Regions from separate parts of the Streptomyces saintjeani genome, predicted to be linked through region 2. Evidence: riboswitches for the same ligand, from Rfam matches in the RefSeq annotation. Region 2 holds a riboswitch; the other holds the start of a gene.
What was found. Region 2 has a riboswitch for glycine ahead of gcvP (aminomethyl-transferring glycine dehydrogenase). Riboswitches for the same ligand answer to the same signal wherever they lie in the genome.
Positions count from the first base shown of each region.

Region 1: linked by a shared signal. The riboswitch ahead of gcvT (glycine cleavage system aminomethyltransferase GcvT) and the one ahead of gcvP (aminomethyl-transferring glycine dehydrogenase) in region 2 are both predicted to bind glycine.

Region 1 covers NZ_CP189624.1:6,643,041-6,651,656, reverse strand. Annotated here, with positions in the region: gene ACQCO7_RS30385 (ABC transporter permease) at 1-881, opposite strand, end outside; gene ACQCO7_RS30380 (enhanced serine sensitivity protein SseB C-terminal domain-containing protein) at 1,199-1,996, opposite strand; gene ACQCO7_RS30375 (enhanced serine sensitivity protein SseB) at 2,117-2,896, opposite strand; gene ACQCO7_RS30370 (AAA family ATPase) at 2,967-3,626, opposite strand; glycine riboswitch at 3,813-3,912, shown strand; glycine riboswitch at 3,913-4,018, shown strand; gene gcvT (glycine cleavage system aminomethyltransferase GcvT) at 4,081-5,193, shown strand; gene gcvH (glycine cleavage system protein GcvH) at 5,250-5,627, shown strand; gene glyA (serine hydroxymethyltransferase) at 5,640-6,905, shown strand; gene ACQCO7_RS30350 (L-serine ammonia-lyase) at 7,148-8,515, shown strand.
Region 2 covers NZ_CP189624.1:1,622,409-1,631,024, reverse strand. Annotated here, with positions in the region: gene ACQCO7_RS07190 (DUF881 domain-containing protein) at 1-49, shown strand, start outside; gene ACQCO7_RS07185 (FHA domain-containing protein) at 132-1,013, shown strand; gene ftsR (transcriptional regulator FtsR) at 1,055-1,792, shown strand; gene ACQCO7_RS07175 (bifunctional nuclease family protein) at 1,876-2,349, shown strand; gene ACQCO7_RS07170 (MerR family transcriptional regulator) at 2,584-3,231, shown strand; gene ACQCO7_RS07165 (DNA polymerase IV) at 3,291-4,646, shown strand; gene ACQCO7_RS07160 (PRC-barrel domain-containing protein) at 4,657-5,031, opposite strand; glycine riboswitch at 5,180-5,274, shown strand; glycine riboswitch at 5,275-5,388, shown strand; gene gcvP (aminomethyl-transferring glycine dehydrogenase) at 5,449-8,331, shown strand; gene ACQCO7_RS07150 (ABC transporter ATP-binding protein) at 8,340-8,616, opposite strand, start outside.

The DNA of each region.
Region 1 (8,616 bases), 5.0 Mb from region 2:
AGATCCACGGCGTTGCTGAGCATTCCGCCCCAGGACGCCTGCGGCGGGGCGATACCGACCCCGAGGAAGCTCAGGCTGGCCTCGAAGAGGATGTTCGTCGGGATGATCAGCGTCGAGTAGACGAGGATCGGCGCGACGAGGTTCGGGAGGAGTTCGCGGAACAGGACGTACGGTCCGCGTGCGCCGAGGCTGTGCGCGGCTTCGACGAACTCCCGTTTGCGCAGGGTCATCGTCTGGGCGCGCACGATACGGCCGATGTACGGCCAGCTGAAGAAGCCGATCACGAAGATCAGTACGCAGATCCGCAGCGGGAGCCCGTTCAGGCCGAAGAAGCCGTCCTGGACGGAGGCCGAGATGGCGATGGCGAAGAGCAGCAGCGGGAAGGCGAGGAAGGTGTCCATCAGCCGGCTGATGATCGAGTCGACCCAGCCGCCGTAGTAGCCGGCGACGACCCCGAGGACCGTGCCGATGACCACCGACAGCAGGGTGGCGCCGCCCGCGACGAGCAGGGAGACCCAGGACCCGTCGATGATGCGGGCGAGCATGTCGCGGCCGTACTGCGGGTCGACGCCGAGCGGGTGGTCCCAGCTCATGCCGCCCCAGCCGCCGATGGGCGCCTGCATCGCCGGGTCGATGAGGTCCTGGTGGAACTCGTTCGGGTCGAGGCCGAAGACGGACTCGATGGGCTTGGCGAGGATCGCCATGAGGACGAGCAGGACGACGACGATGCCGCCGGCCACAGCCAGCTTGTCGCGCTTGAACCGGGTCCAGGCGATCTGGGTGAGTGAACGCCCTTCGATCTGGCTCTGGCTGGCCCCGGCGAGCACGGCCTCCGGCTGTGCTCCTGCCTCCGACCCGGTGGTCTCGATCGGTGCGGTCACAGTGCACTGACCCTTCCCGCCGGTGGTGACCGGCCTTACTCGCGTCTTATGGGAGGCGAGTCTTCAACGCGCTCGTGATCACGCGCCAGATGCGGCGCCGAAAGTATGCACAACCGTGATGCCGACCGTTGGCTTCCGTTATCCGAACAGTGGGTAACGGCCCTCGGACGAGGGCAAGTCGGTAATTCAGGGCACAGTAGCGTGTACCGGTTCGCTCTACGCGCGGAGATGAACACGGGTCGGTGTAACGAGCGGGTTTCCTGAGATGACGGAGCGTCAGGACGTACTCGTGGGTAGGAAGTGGCGCGTGGGGCGGATCAGTACGCGCCGGGGGTCGCCGGGTAGCCGTAACCGGCCGCCGGGGACTGCTGCGCCGGGGCGTGCGCCTCGCGGTCGTAGAACGGGCGGGCGTTGGCCCGCATCCACATGACGACCGGGTCGTACTCGTCGGTCATCGCGACCGTCGACACGGACAGGCCGTCGGGGACGGCGCCGATCGACTGCTGCATCATCGCGCGCACCGCGTCGACGGACTGCGGGGACGCGTCGTACACGTCCAGGCCGATCGACAGGTACGGCTGGCCCAGGGCCGGCTGGACCCAGGCGCGGCGCAGCGCCCTGATCGCGGGGGTGCGGTGGGCGTTCTGGCCGAGGAGGGCGTAGAAGTGCGGGATCTCCACCGCCGGGTCCGACAGGCGCAGCGGGCCGGGGGGCTGGCGGTCCAGGCCCGTCGCGATGCGGCGCAGGTCCGGCCAGGGGACGCCGACGCCGCCGCCCGGCGCGTGCGGGTTCAGCCACAGGCCGTGGCGGTCCGGGTACAGGGTGCGGGCCGCGTCGAGGCCGTCCACCACCTCGTACGAACGGTTCCAGCCGCTCGCGGACAGCTCCTGGGCGGACGTCACGCAGGGCGCGTACCCGTGGCCGTCCACCTCCATCGAGCCGTACTGGGCGTCCGGGGAGCCGGACTGGCCGTGCCACAGCAGCATCCAGACCTGGCCGGTGGTGGGGGTCGAGAGCGCGCGCAGGAGTGCCTCGTAGGCGTCGTAGCGGCCAGGCGTGACCTGGCGCAGCATGTGCTCGACCTGGCCGGCCGCAGCGGTGCCGCTCACGCTCACGTCTTTACCGACCCTTCGTAAAAATTGCCCCGTGTATGCCTGTTGCCCTGCGTCGGGGTCAAGCTTAAGCGCCCACGGGGGGTTCGCCGGTTGGGTGGACGACGGGTAGCGGACGGGTTTCTACCCGGTGCGGGAGTAGAACGGCCGGACGTTCGTCCTCAGCCACTCCCCCACCGGGTCCTGTGCCGCGTCCAGGAGGATCAGGTTGACTCCCCACGGGACCGGGACCCGGCCCAGCGCCCTGCCGAGCGCGTCCAGCGGGCGTTCGCCGAACTCGCCTTCCCAGTGGGTGAGTTCGACTCCTACGAACATCACCGGTTCCGAGGTCTCTATCGCCGCGAGGCAGCGGCGGGCCGTGAGGACCACTCCCGTCGCCTCGAACTCCCTGGACGCCTCCGTGAGGAAGTCCATCGGGTCGTCCTGCCAGTCCGGCTCGAAGAGGCGGACGCGGGCGCCGGAGGCCGTGCCGTGCAGGGGGGGGCGGTCCGCTCGGCAGAGGTCCGCCACCGCCTGCGGGGGGAGGGGGACGCCTACGACGCCGTCGGGGTTGAGGGCGATGCCGACCTGCGGGGGGAGGCCCTTCGCGAACTCGACCGCCGGGGCGATCGTGTACGCCATGTGGGAGCCGGTGACCTGGCGGAACTGTTCCTCGGAGGTGAAGACGGGGACGTACACCTGGCCTGCGACGTCGATCGTGGGGAGGTCGAGGGGGCCGCTGCGGGGGCCGCCGCCGTTGGGGAGCGGGATCCAGACGAAGCTGCGCGCGAGGACCTCGATTATTCGGCCGCCCGCTGACGGCACGCCCAGGGAGGCGGAGAGCACCTCCTCCAGCTCGTTCCCCGGCCAGCCGCCGTGGGAGTGGGGGTGTGCGGGGGCCGGGAAGTCGGTCGGGAAGTCCATCGCTGTATACCGCCTGCTGAAAACCGCTGTCGAAGAGGCAAAGCTTAAGGGGGCGCCGGGCAGGGCGGGTTCAGCCCCGGGTGAACGCGATCCTGCGCAGGACGTCGGCGGCCGGTCGGTCCAGGAGTATCGCCGCCTCGCAGCCGTCCGGCAGGTTCCCCTTCTCCACCGACCTGATCAGGCGGGACGCGGCGTGCCGGTGGCGCAGGAACGCGTACCGGGAGACGCCCCGGCCCCGCTCGCGCTGGCCCTCCAGGGCCGTGTCCGGGGTGACGTCCAGGAGGAGGAGGTGCAGGGTGCCGCCCCGGCGGCGGGACGCGCGGGCGAGCCAGTTCCGTACCCAGGACTGGGTGCCGCAGTCGTGGACGACGACGCCCTTGCCGGAGCGCAGGGCGCGCCACAGGCCCGCGTAGTGCGCGAGGCGGACGAGGGGGCGGTAGACGGCGTACGGCAGCCAGGCGGGCGTCCGCGCGTCCCAGCGGTCTCTCGTGTCCTGGGAGTCGATGCCGGTGCCGTGGACCGTGCGGCGCATCAGCGTGGACTTGCCGCTGCCGGGCAGGCCGGTGACGACGACGAGGTCGCGGGGGCCGAAGAGGAGGGCGTGCGGGCTGTGTCCTTCGCGGTCGCGCAGGTCGCGGACGACCGGCGCGGGGTGCCCGGCGCGGCTCTCCCTCGCGGGCGCCGCGGGCTGTGCGGGCAGCGCCGTCGCGTACGCCGTTGTCCTGTTCACCGTAGATCGTCCTCCCCTTGGAGCAGTCCCGTCAGTTACGGGTCTCCCCATAGACAGTAAAGAGAAGGTAATGGAATCTGTCTCGTGATTTGGTGCGCTTCCTGACACAGCCCCGTTACAGATCCGGCCTGCCGCGCGGCGGGGCCGGCGTGCGATGATGGCCGCGCCAACTGCATACCGGCCGTTCGAATCCGCGCGGGAGAGTCCCCGGCTTTTGTGTCGCCGGGGCGCCGAAGGAGCAAGTCCCTCCCTTGAATCTCTCAGGCACCGTTACCGCGTGGGCGAGGCACATCTGAAAAGCGGGCCGCCCCGGTGGTCCCACCCAAGGTGCAAGCCGTGTTCCCGCGAGGGTCACGGCGAACCTCTCAGGTTCCGATGACAGATGGGGAGGACCTTCCCGTATCCGTACGGGAAGCCCTTGCCCACCCCGTCACACCTGGGAGACGAACGCCCGATGACCAGCAGTTCCGCCGTACCCCGGCGTACCGCGCTCGATGCCCTGCACCGCTCGCTCGGCGCGACCATGACCGACTTCGCGGGCTGGGACATGCCGCTGCGCTACGGCTCGGAGCGCGAGGAGCACACCGCCGTCCGTACCCGCGCGGGGCTCTTCGACCTCTCGCACATGGGCGAGATCACCGTCACCGGGCCCGAGGCCGCGGCGCTGCTGAACTACGCGCTGGTCGGCGACCTCGCGGCGGTCAAGGTGGGCCGGGCCCGCTACACGATGATCTGCCGGGCCGACGGCGGCATCCTGGACGACCTGATCGTCTACCGGCTCGCCGAGACCGAGTTCATGGTCGTCGCGAACGCGTCGAACGCGCAGGTCGTGCTGGACGCGCTGACCGAGCGGGCCGCCGGGTTCGACGCGCTCGTGCGCGACGACCGGGACGCGTATGCGCTGATCGCCGTGCAGGGGCCGGAGGCTTCCGCGGTTCTGGGCGCACTCACCGACGCCGATCTCGCCGGGCTGAAGTACTACGCCGGGCTGCCGGGGACGGTCGCCGGGGTGCCGGCGCTGATCGCGCGGACCGGGTACACCGGTGAGGACGGGTTCGAGCTGTTCGTGGCGCCCTCCGACGCGGTGGCGCTGTGGGAGGCGCTGGCCGCCCGGGGTCCCGTCCCCTGCGGCCTCTCCTGCCGGGACACGCTGCGGCTCGAAGCGGGCATGCCGCTGTACGGGCATGAGCTGTCGACGGCCCTGACGCCCTTCGACGCCGGGCTCGGGCGGGTCGTGAAGTTCGGCAAGGACGGGGACTTCGTGGGGCGCGAGGCCCTCACCGAAGCCGCCGCGCTCGCCGAGCGCAAGCCGCCCCGGGTGCTGGTCGGGCTGGTCGCCGCCGGGCGGCGCGTGCCGCGTGCCGGGTACGACGTCGTCGCGGGCGGCGCCGTCATCGGCGAGGTGACCTCCGGCGCCCCCTCCCCCACGCTGGGCAGGCCGATCGCGATGGCGTACGTCGACGCGGCGCACGCGGCGCCGGGGACGGACGGGGTCGGCGTCGACATCCGGGGGAGCCACGAGGCGTACGAGGTCGTGGCTCTGCCGTTCTACCAGCGCCAGAAGTAGCTCTTCCGCAGTCCCCCATTCACCAGCACTCCCCCGCGTACAGGAGAATTCAGGCCATGAGCAACCCCCAGAACCTGCGCTACAGCAAGGAACACGAGTGGATCTCGCCCGCCGAGGACGGCGTGGCGACGGTCGGGATCACCGAGCACGCGGCGAACGCCCTCGGTGACGTCGTCTTCGTCGAGCTGCCGGCGGTCGGCGCCGCCGTGACCGCGGGCGAGTCCTGCGGCGAGCTGGAGTCGACCAAGTCGGTGAGCGAGCTGTACGCGCCGGTGGACGGTGAGATCACCGAGGTCAACCCGAACGTCTCGGAGGACCCGTCGCTGGTCAACTCCGAGCCGTTCACGGGGGGTTGGCTCTTCAAGGTGCGCGTCGCCGGTGAGCCGGACGACCTGCTGTCCGCCGACGAGTACACCGCCTACACCGCCGGCTGAGGAGTCGTACCCATGTCTGTCCTGAACACGTCCCTGCACGAGCTGGACCCGGAGATCGCCGCCGCCGTCGACGCGGAGCTCGGCCGGCAGCAGTCGACGCTGGAGATGATCGCCTCGGAGAACTTCGCTCCGCTGGCCGTCATGGAGGCGCAGGGGTCCGTCCTGACCAACAAGTACGCCGAGGGGTATCCGGGGCGGCGCTACTACGGCGGGTGCGAGCACGTCGACGTCGCCGAGCAGATCGCCATCGACCGGGTGAAGGAGCTGTTCGGGGCTCAGTGCGCGAACGTCCAGCCGCACTCGGGGGCTTCCGCGAACCAGGCGGCGCTCTTCGCGCTGGCCCAGCCCGGGGACACGATCCTCGGGCTCGACCTCGCGCACGGTGGCCATCTCACGCACGGGATGCGGCTCAACTTCTCCGGCAAGCAGTTCAATGTCGTCGCCTATCACGTGTCTCCCGAGACCGGGCTCGTCGACATGGAGGAGCTGGAGCGGCTCGCGCGCGAGCACCGGCCGAAGGTGATCATCGCCGGGTGGTCCGCCTATCCGCGTGAGCTGGACTTCGCGGAGTTCCGGCGGATCGCCGACGAGGTCGGGGCGTACCTGTGGGTCGACATGGCGCACTTCGCCGGGCTCGTGGCGGCGGGGCTGCACGCCAACCCGGTGCCGTACGCGGATGTGGTGACGTCCACGACGCACAAGACGCTGGGCGGGCCGCGCGGGGGGATCATCCTCGCGAAGTCGTCCTTCGCGAAGAAGCTCAACTCCTCGGTGTTTCCCGGGTTCCAGGGGGGTCCGCTGGAGCACGTCATCGCCGCGAAGGCCGTGTCGTTCAAGGTCGCCGGCTCCGAGGAGTTCAAGGAGCGGCAGCGGCGTACGGTGGAGGGGGCGCGGATTCTCGCCGCGCGGCTCACCGCCGATGACGCTCGCGCGGCCGGGGTAAACGTCCTGTCCGGTGGGACCGACGTCCACCTGATCCTCGTCGACCTGCGGGAGTCCGCGCTCGACGGGCAGCAGGCCGAGGACCGGCTCCACGAGGTCGGCATCACCGTCAACCGCAACGCCGTCCCGGACGACCCGCGTCCGCCGATGGTGACGTCCGGGCTGCGCATCGGGACGCCCGCGCTCGCCACGCGCGGCTTCACGGCCGAGGACTTCACCGAGGTCGCGGACGTCATCGCTCAGGCGCTGAAGCCGTCGTACGACGTGGAGGCGCTGCGGATCCGGGTGAAGGCGCTCGCGGACAAGCACCCGCTGTACCCGGCGCTGGGCAAGTAGGTCGGCAGGCCGGTCGGTCGGGGAGCGGGTCTTCGGGTCCGCTTCCGTCCGGGCGGGGGGGGCCTCGGGGCCGCTCCCGCCGGGGTGGGGGTGGGTCTTCGGGCCTCCTCCGCCGGAGTGGAGGCGGGTCTTCGGGCCTCCACCGCCGGGGTGGGGGCCTTCTGGTCCGCCCCGCCCGCATTCGTAGTCCCCGGCGTGGCACCCGACGTCGTGTGTTCTCGTCCTTTCTGGTTGGAGTCTCCGTGGCCATCTCCGTGTTCGACCTCTTCTCGGTCGGTATCGGTCCTTCGAGTTCGCACACGGTCGGTCCGATGCGGGCGGCGCGGATGTTCGCGCGGCGGCTGCGGAGCGAGGGGGTGCTCGGGTCGGTCGCGTCCGTGCGGACGGAGCTGTACGGGTCGCTGGGGGCGACCGGTCACGGCCACGGGACGCCGAAGGCCGTACTCCTCGGCCTGGAGGGCAACTCGCCGCGCACGGTCGACGTCGAGGGCGCGGACGAGCGGGTGGAGGCCATCAAGTCCACCGGTTCGCTGCGGCTGTTGGGCGAGCGGGAGATCGCGTTCTCCTTCGACGACGACCTGATCCTCCACCGGCGCAAGGCACTTCCGTACCACGCGAACGGGATGACCCTCTGGGCGTACGACGCTTCCGGCGCCGAAGTCCTCACGCGGACCTACTACTCCGTGGGCGGCGGGTTCGTGGTCGACGAGGAGGCGGTCGGCGCGGATCGCATCAAGCTGGACGACACGGCGCTCAAGTACCCGTTCCGTACGGGGGACGAACTCCTGCGCCTGACACAGGAGACGGGGCTCTCCATCTCGTCCCTGATGCTGGAGAACGAGCGGGCCTGGCGGACCGAGGACGAGATCCGCGCCGGGCTGCTGGACATCTGGCGGGTGATGCAGGCGTGCGTGTCGCGGGGCATGTCCCGGGAGGGAATCCTCCCCGGGGGCCTGCGAGTTCGACGCCGGGCCGCCATGACGGCTCGTCAACTCCGCGCCGAGGGCGATCCGTTGGCCCGCTCGATGGAGTGGATCACGTTGTACGCCATGGCCGTGAACGAGGAGAACGCGGCGGGCGGGCGGGTCGTGACCGCGCCCACGAACGGCGCCGCCGGGATCATCCCCGCCGTCCTGCACTACTACATCAACTTCGTGCCCGGCGCGGACGAGGACGGCGTGGTGCGCTTCCTTCTCGCGGCCGGGGCGATCGGGATGCTGTTCAAGGAGAACGCGTCCATCTCCGGTGCGGAGGTCGGCTGTCAGGGGGAGGTCGGCTCGGCGTGCTCGATGGCCGCCGGCGCCCTCGCCGAGGTCCTCGGGGGGTCGCCGGAACAGGTCGAGAACGCCGCCGAGATCGGGATGGAGCACAATCTCGGGCTCACCTGCGATCCCGTGGGGGGGCTGGTCCAGATTCCGTGCATCGAGCGGAACGGGATGGCCGCGGTGAAGGCGGTGACCGCGGCGAAGATGGCGATGCGGGGGGACGGGTCGCACAAGGTGTCTCTCGACAAGGTCATCAAGACGATGAAGGAGACGGGGGCGGATATGAGCGTGAAGTACAAGGAGACGGCCCGGGGTGGGCTGGCGGTGAACATCATCGAGTGTTGAGGGGGCGGGCCCTGAGCAGCGGCTTCTCCGATCCGTGTGCTTTGGAACGTCGTAACGAGTGGACACGGAGGTTGTGAACTGGTGCGATCGGAAGAACGGGC
Region 2 (8,616 bases):
CTTGCGGGCGGCGAAGCAGCCTGACTACGCTCGGTCGTCGTCCCGGTGAACCGGGGGTGCATGCGGGCCGTCCGGCAGGGGCACGAGGTTGCGGGGGGTCGGCGCACCGATCGGGTGGTCGGTGGTGGAAACTGTCTGGTGGATACGGACGTTGTGAAGGTGTCCGGGTCGGCCGGTGTATTGAGTCAGGGTTCGTCCTGCCCCACGGGCGGGTCTGTTTCGGTCAAGGGGAATCGCCCGTGAAGTTGTTTGCGAAGTTGTTCGGCAAGAGCGCGCGAGGAGAGGGCGGCGAGAACGCCACCGCCCGCCATCGCGCACAGCCAGGCGACGAGGGTCAGCGTCCGCTGTTCCGCGATCAGGTGGCTGGGGGTGACATTCCCGGAGGTCAGGGCGCGGCGTCTGTTGACCCTGCGCAGTCCGGCGACATAGGTTTCGGACAACCGTCAGCCTCAAGTGCGGGTGGAGGGTTTTCCCCTATGTCGGCCCTGGTGTGTTCGAGGTGCGGTAACCGCAACGCGGAGAACAGTCGCTTCTGTTCCAACTGCGGCGCCCCGCTGCGTCCGGGTGTGACGCCCGAGCGCGCCTCGGAGACGACCTCCACCATCTCCATCTCCGGCCTTGAGGCGTACGACTCCGAGGTCACCGGCCAGACCGCGCTCCCGGCGCTGTCGCCCGAGGCGCAGGCCGCCGTCGAGGCGCTGCCGCTGGGCTCGGCCCTGCTGGTGGTCCGCCGGGGTCCCAACTCGGGCAGCCGCTTCCTGCTGGACGGCGACCTGACGACGGCCGGCCGTCACCCGCAGAGCGACATCTTCCTGGACGACGTGACGGTCTCGCGCCGCCACGTGGAGTTCCGGCGTGGCCCGGACGGCTCGTTCAAGGTCGCGGACGTCGGCAGTCTCAACGGCACCTACGTCAACCGCGAGCGGATCGACGAGGTCGCGCTGAACAACGGCGACGAGGTGCAGATCGGCAAGTACCGCCTGGTCTTCTACGCGAGCCAGCGCGGTTACTGACCCGCCCCGGACTCGTCCGGGGGTTCTCCCAGGGAAGGTCCATGCTGAGAACACCGAGGGGCGGTGCCGGAGACGGCACCGCCGCCACGGAGGCCGGGCCGATGAGCATCGGCGCCGTGCTGAACGTGCTGCGGGACGAATTCCCCGAAGTCACCGTCTCCAAGATCCGCTTCCTGGAGTCGGAAGGGCTCGTCGAGCCCGAGCGGACCCCCTCGGGGTACCGGAAGTTCAGTCCGCGGGACGTCGAGCGGCTCGCTCGCATCCTGCGGCTCCAGCGGGACCACTACCTGCCGCTCAAGGTCATCCGGGAGCACCTGGAGGCCCTGGAGCGCGGCGAGGCCGTCCCCCTGCCGACCGTGGGCAGGCAGCGGGACGGCGAACCCGTCCCCGACCCCGGTGACACCCCCACCGTCGCCCGCATCGGCCGCGCCGAGCTGCTGGCCGCCGCCGGCATCGACGAGCGGGAACTCGCCGAGTGGGAGTCCTACGGCCTCGTCGTCCCCCTGGAGGACGGCGTGTACGACGCCGAGACGGCCACCGTCGCCGCGCTCGTCGTGGAACTCGGGCGCTTCGGGATCGAGCCGCGACACCTTCGGGTGATGAAGGCGGCGGCGGATCGCGAGGCCGGGCTCGTCGACCAGGTCGTCGCCCCGCTGCGGCTGCACCGCAACCCCCAGACGCGGGCCCTCGCCCAGGCCCGTACGAAGGAACTCGCCTTGCTGACGGTCCGGCTGCACTCCGCGCTGGTGCAGACCGCCCTCGGGGTGCGGCTGCCCTGACACGGGCGTTCGCCCTGGGCGGATCGGCCGTCCGGTAGGGGCCCGACTACCCAAACGTCCCGGGCACGGCCTAGGGTTGCTGTGTGAACGAGCTCGATGTCGTAGGTGTCCGGGTCGAAATGCCCTCCAACCAACCGATCGTGCTCCTGCGCGAAGTGGGAGGCGACCGTTACCTCCCCATCTGGATCGGACCGGGGGAGGCGACCGCGATCGCCTTCGCCCAGCAGGGCATGGCCCCCGCCCGGCCCCTCACCCACGACCTGTTCAAGGACGTGCTGGAGGCCGTCGGCCAGGAGCTGACCGAAGTGCGCATCACGGACCTCAGGGAAGGCGTCTTCTACGCCGAGCTGGTCTTCGCCAGCGGTGTCGAGGTCAGCGCCCGCCCGTCCGACGCCATAGCGCTCGCCCTGCGCACCGGCACGCCGATCTACGGCAGCGACACGGTGCTCGACGACGCGGGCATCGCCATCCCGGACGAGCAGGAGGACGAGGTGGAGAAGTTCCGCGAGTTCCTCGACCAGATCTCGCCCGAGGACTTCGGCACCAGCAACCAGTGACCCGTCCGCCGGACACTCGTCGGTGACGATGGCGTCTCGGTTCGGCAATTGCCAGCGGCCAGTGAGAGCGTCCTACGGCATCGTCTCAGCGCATTCGGCTAGCCTTTCCCCGCGGTGGGGCGCGGGAAACCACTCCCAGGGTGATTATCACTCGGCGTGCCGAGTGTGGCGATCGTTGACGCACCCCTGGTGACTGCCTACCGTCGAGAAGGCAGGTCAAGGACGGAGGTCGGCGTGAGAAGCAGCGGCGACGGTACGGCTGGGGGTGCCCCCGGACGAGGGTTCGGGGGAAATGGCCCGTACCGGCTTCACGGCAGCGCGGCCGATCACGCTCCCCAGCGCCCGGCGGCCGTGCCGAGCAGCAGCAAGGGGGCGGCGGCGATGGCGTCCGAGGAGATCGGCTACCGAGGTCCGACGGCGTGTGCAGCCGCGGGCATCACCTACCGGCAACTGGACTACTGGGCACGCACCGGGCTCGTCGAGCCGAGCGTGCGGCCCGCCTACGGGTCGGGGACCCAGCGCCTCTACAGTTTTCGGGACGTCGTCGTCCTGAAGATCGTGAAGCGTTTCCTCGACACCGGCGTGTCCCTCCAGAACATCCGCGGCGCGGTGCTGCATCTGAGGGAACAGGGCTTCCGCGACCTGGAGCGCATGACCCTCATGAGCGACGGCGCGACTGTGTACGAGTGCACCTCGCCGGACGAGGTCCACGCGCTGCTCCAGGGCGGCCAGGGCGTCTTCGGGATCGCCGTCGGCGTGGTCTGGCGGGACGTGGAGGGCGCGCTGTCGCAGCTGCACGGCGAGCGGGTCGACACCGGCGAGACCCTGGTCGGGCACAACCCGGCGGACGAGCTGGCGCGGCGGCGGCACAAGGCGGTCTGACGGCGTTCTCGGGCGCGTGTTCGGGCCCGTTGTCAGTGGCGTGGTGCAGCATCGGAGATGTGAGAAACGCGCCGACGGTCCTGCACCTCGACATGGACGCCTTCTACGCCTCGGTGGAGCAGGCGGCCAAGCCGAGCCTGCGCGGGAAGGCGGTCGTCGTCGGCGGGCTCGGGCCGCGCGGGGTGGTGGCGACCGCGTCGTACGAGGCCCGGGTGTTCGGGGTGCACTCGGCGATGCCGATGGCGCAGGCGCGCAGGCTCGCGCCCAACGCGGCGTATCTCTTTCCGCGGTTCGGGGTCTACCGGGCGATCAGCGAGCAGGTGATGGGGCTGCTGCGGGAGCTGTCGCCGCTGGTGGAGCCGCTCAGCCTGGACGAGGCGTTCGTGGACCTGGAGGCCGAGGGGGCGGCCCGGGACAGCGCGTCGGCGCGGGAGACGGGGAGCAGGCTGCGGGCGGACATACGGGCCGTCACGGGCCTGACGGGGTCGGTGGGGCTCGCGGCGTCCAAGATGCTCGCGAAGATCGCCTCCGAGCGGGCCAAGCCGGACGGCCTGCTGCTGATCGAGCCGGGTACGGAACGCGCGCTGCTCGGGCCGATGCCGGTGCGGACACTGCCCGGGGTCGGCCCGGCCACCGGCGACCATCTGCGCCGGGCCGGGATCACCACGGTCGACGAGATCGCCGGGGCGGGCGAGGACGAACTCGTCCGGCTGCTCGGCAAGGCGCACGGTCAGGGGCTGTACGCGATGGCGCTCGCGCGCGACGACCGGCCCGTGGTCGCCGAGCGGGAGACCAAGTCGGTGTCCGTGGAGGACACGTACGACGTGGACATCCATGACCGGCTGCGGGTCGGGTTCGAGGTGCGGCGGCTCGCGGACCGGTGCGTGCACCGGCTGCGGGAGGCCCGGCTGTCGGGGCGGACGATCGTGCTGAAGGTGCGGCGGTACGACTTCTCGACGCTGACCCGGTCCGAGACGCTGCGCGGGCCCACCGACGATCCGGCGGTCGTGCGGGAGGCCGCGGCGCGGCTGCTGGAGTCCGTGGACACGACCGGCGGGGTGCGGCTGCTCGGGGTCGGGGTGTCGGGGCTCGCCGACTTCACGCAGGAGGACCTGTTCGCGCAGGCCGCGGAGGAGGTGCGGGACGAGGAGGAGGCGCCTCAGATGCCGGGGGAGGTGGTCGTGGAGGCGGTGCCCGTCGAGCATCGGTGGTGGCCGGGGCAGGATGTGCGGCACGCCGGGTTCGGGCAGGGGTGGGTGCAGGGGAGCGGGGTGGGGCGGGTGACCGTGCGGTTCGAGACGCCGGGGGATGCGGTGCCGGGGCGGGTGCGGACGTTCCGGGTCGACGATCCGGAGTTGGAGCAGGCGGAGGCGTTGCCGTTGGCGGCGGGGGGCGCCTGTGCGCAGGGGGTCTAGGGTGCTGCGGCTAGGCGGGCGGGTCGTCGCCGGCGATGGTGCCGAAGTCGCGGTCCTCCGGTGGGGTGGGGGCGACGGTGTCCATGCCGTAGTGGTGGTAGAGCTGGAGTTCCTGGGCGGGGGAGAGGTGGCGGCCCACGCCGAAGTCGGGGGCGTCCTTGATGAGGGCGCGGTCGTAGGGGACGTGCAGGGTGCCCTCGACGAGTTCGCTGGTCTCCAGGGGGACGAAGGCGTCGCGGGTGAACAGGCCCGTCCTTATGGCGGCCCACTCCGGGACGCCGGTCGCGTCGTCGAGGTAGACCTCGTCGATCGTGCCGATCTTCGCGCCGTGCCGGTCGTACGCCTTGCGGCCGATCAGGTTGCGCGGATCGATGTCGGTCTGCACGGGCCCTCCACTGGTCGCGGGGCGGCCGAAGCCGTCGTCGGTCGTCGTCACCGGAAAGTCGTCGTAAGGACTACGAAAGAGCACTTCGGGCCCGGTGGCCACTCGAAGGCTGGGGCGTTGACCTCGCTGGTAAGGTGAAAGTGGCTGTCGACCCTGTGCGGGAGAGTCCTCCGGATCGTGCGGAGGCGCCGAAGGAGCAACTCCTCCCCGGAATCTCTCAGGCTCACGTACCGCACGGGCGAGGTCACTCTGGAAAGCAGGGCGGATGTCGACGGCGTCCGCTCTCACCGACGGTGAAAGCCGGGCGCTCTCGGGCGGCCGGTGAAGCTCTCAGGTCGAGATGACAGAGGGGGAGGCCGTTCGGGCACCCCACAGCCGTGGTGCCACCGAAGGTCGTCTCGGCCAGGAGGCCCCCTCATGACCCCTCCCCGTACCCCGCTCAGCGCCCTGGAGCAGGGCGTTCCCTTCGAACAGCGCCATATCGGGCCCGACCGCGAGGCCCAGGCCAAGATGCTCGCGCAGGTCGGGTACGGCTCGCTGGACGAGCTGACCGCCGCCGCCGTACCGGACGCCATCAAGAACGTCGCCGCGCTGGACCTGCCGGGCGCGCGGAGCGAGGCGCAGGTGCTCGCCGAGCTGCGGGAGCTGGCCGGCCGCAACCAGGTGCTCGGGTCGATGATCGGGCTCGGGTACTACGGGACGTTCACGCCGCCCGTCATCCTGCGGAACGTGATGGAGAACCCCGCCTGGTACACCGCGTACACGCCGTACCAGCCGGAGATCTCCCAAGGACGCCTCGAAGCGCTCCTCAACTTCCAGACGATGGTGGCCGATCTGACCGGGCTGCCGACGTCCGGGGCCTCGCTGCTGGACGAGGGGACGGCCGCCGCCGAGGCGATGGCGCTGTCGCTGCGGATGGGGAAGAACAAGAAGGGCCTCTTCCTCGTCGACGCGGACGCGTTCCCGCAGACCGTCGCCGTGATCCGGACGCGGGCCGAGCCGACCGGCGTCGAGGTCGTCGTCGCCGACCTCAGCGACGGGATCCCGGCCGAGGTCGCCGGGCGGGAGATCAACGGGGTGTTGATCCAGTACCCCGGCGCCTCCGGCGTCGTACGGGACATCAAGCCGCTCGTCGAGCAGGCGCACGCGGTGGGTGCGCTCGTCACCGTCGCCGCCGATCTGCTGGCGTTGACCCTGCTGACCTCGCCCGGGGAGCTGGGGGCGGACATCGCCGTCGGGACCACGCAGCGGTTCGGGGTGCCGATGGGGTTCGGGGGGCCGCACGCCGGATACATGGCCGTGCACGAGAAGTTCGCGCGGAGCCTGCCCGGGCGGCTCGTCGGGGTGTCCGTCGACGCGGACGGCAACCGGGCGTACCGGCTGGCGCTCCAGACGCGCGAGCAGCACATCCGGCGGGAGAAGGCGACCAGCAACATCTGTACGGCGCAGGTGCTGCTCGCGGTCATGGCCGGGATGTACGCCGTGTACCACGGGCCCGACGGGCTGCGCCAGATCGCCTGGAAGACGCATCGGTACGCCACCGTCCTCGCCGAGGGGCTGCGGATCGGGGGCGTCGACGTCGTCCACCGGGCCTATTTCGACACGGTGCTGGCGCGGGTGCCCGGCGGTGCGGCTCAGGTCGTCGAGGCCGCTCGGGACGGTGGGGTGAACCTGCGGTTCGTCGACGAGGACCATGTGTCCATCGCCTGTGACGAGACCACCACGCGGGACCAGCTCGGCATCGTGTGGCAGGCGTTCGGGGTTTCCGGGGATGTGGACTCGTTCGACGCTTCGGCTCAGGAGGGGCTGGGCGACGAGGTGTTGCGGCGGGACGAGGTCCTGGCCCATCCCGTGTTCCACCAGCACCGGTCCGAGACCGCCATGCTGCGGTACCTGCGGCGGCTCGCCGATCGGGACTACGCGCTCGACCGGGGGATGATTCCGCTCGGGTCCTGCACGATGAAGCTCAACGCGACGACCGAGATGGAGCCGGTCACCTGGCCCGAGTTCGGGCAGCTGCATCCCTTCGCGCCGGTCGAGCAGGCCGGGGGATACCTCACGCTCATCCGCGAGCTGGAGGATCAGCTCGCCGAGGTCACCGGGTACGACAAGGTGTCCCTCCAGCCCAACGCCGGGTCGCAGGGGGAGTTGGCGGGGCTGCTCGCCGTACGGGCCTATCACCGGGCCAACGGGGATCTTCAGCGGACCGTGTGTCTCATTCCGTCGTCCGCCCATGGGACCAACGCGGCCAGTGCGGTGATGGCCGGGATGAAGGTCGTCGTCGTCAAGACCTCCGAGGACGGGGAGGTCGACGTCGAGGATCTGCGGGGGAAGATCGGGCAGTACCGGGACGAGCTCGCGGTGCTGATGATCACCTATCCGTCCACCCACGGGGTGTTCGAGGAACATGTCGGGGAGATCTGCGGGCTCGTCCATGAGGCCGGTGGGCAGGTCTATGTCGACGGGGCCAATCTGAACGCGCTCGTCGGGGTGGCCAAGCCCGGGCATTTCGGTGGGGACGTTTCCCATCTGAATCTGCACAAGACGTTCTGCATTCCTCACGGTGGGGGTGGGCCTGGCGTCGGGCCTGTGGCTGTGCGGGCTCATCTCGCGCCCTATCTGCCCAACCATCCCTTGCAGAGCGAGGCCGGGCCCGCTACCGGGGTGGGGCCTGTTTCCGCCGCGCCCTGGGGGTCTGCCGGGATTCTTCCCATCTCCTGGGCCTATGTGCGGCTCATGGGCGGGGAAGGGCTGAAGCGGGCCACTCAGGTCGCCGTGCTGTCCGCGAACTACATCGCCAAGCGGCTTGAGCCTCACTATCCCGTGCTCTACACCGGGCCCGGGGGGCTGGTCGCCCACGAGTGCATCATCGATCTGCGGCCCCTGGCCAAGGCGACCGGGGTGAGCGTCGATGATGTCGCCAAGCGGCTCATCGACTACGGGTTCCATGCGCCGACCATGTCGTTCCCCGTTGCCGGGACGCTGATGATCGAGCCCACCGAGTCCGAGGATCTGGCCGAGCTGGATCGGTTCTGTGCGGCGATGATCGCCATTCGGGGGGAGATCGAGAAGGTGGGGGCCGGGGAGTGGGGGGCGGATGACAATCCGCTTCGGAACGCTCCGCATACCGCTGCCGCGTTGAGCGGGGAGTGGGATCACTCCTATACGCGGGAAGAGGCCGTGTTCCCCGGTGAGGGGGCTGTCTCCGAGAAGTACTGGCCTCCTGTTCGGCGGATCGATCAGGCGTACGGGGACCGGAATCTGGTGTGTTCCTGCCCTCCGCTCGAGGCTTACCAGTAGGGGTCTTTCTACGCCGGGTACGCGTGTGTCTGGGCCGCCTTCAAGGAGGCCCAGATGTCCGTGCCCGGGTGGAGGTTCAGGTCTGCTGCCGCCGCTGTGGTGAGGTCCGCCGTCAAGGGGAGATCGCCTTTCAGGTCGGCTCGGATCTGGTCGCCGTGGGATTCCAGGCCCGCGACCTGGCAGTGCCAGAGGTTGCGGGCGCTGGTGTTTTCCGGGCGGGTTCGGTGGAGGGTTACCGCTGAGGGCGGGAACGCAACGCACGCCGGGCCCGTCAGGTGTTCCGAC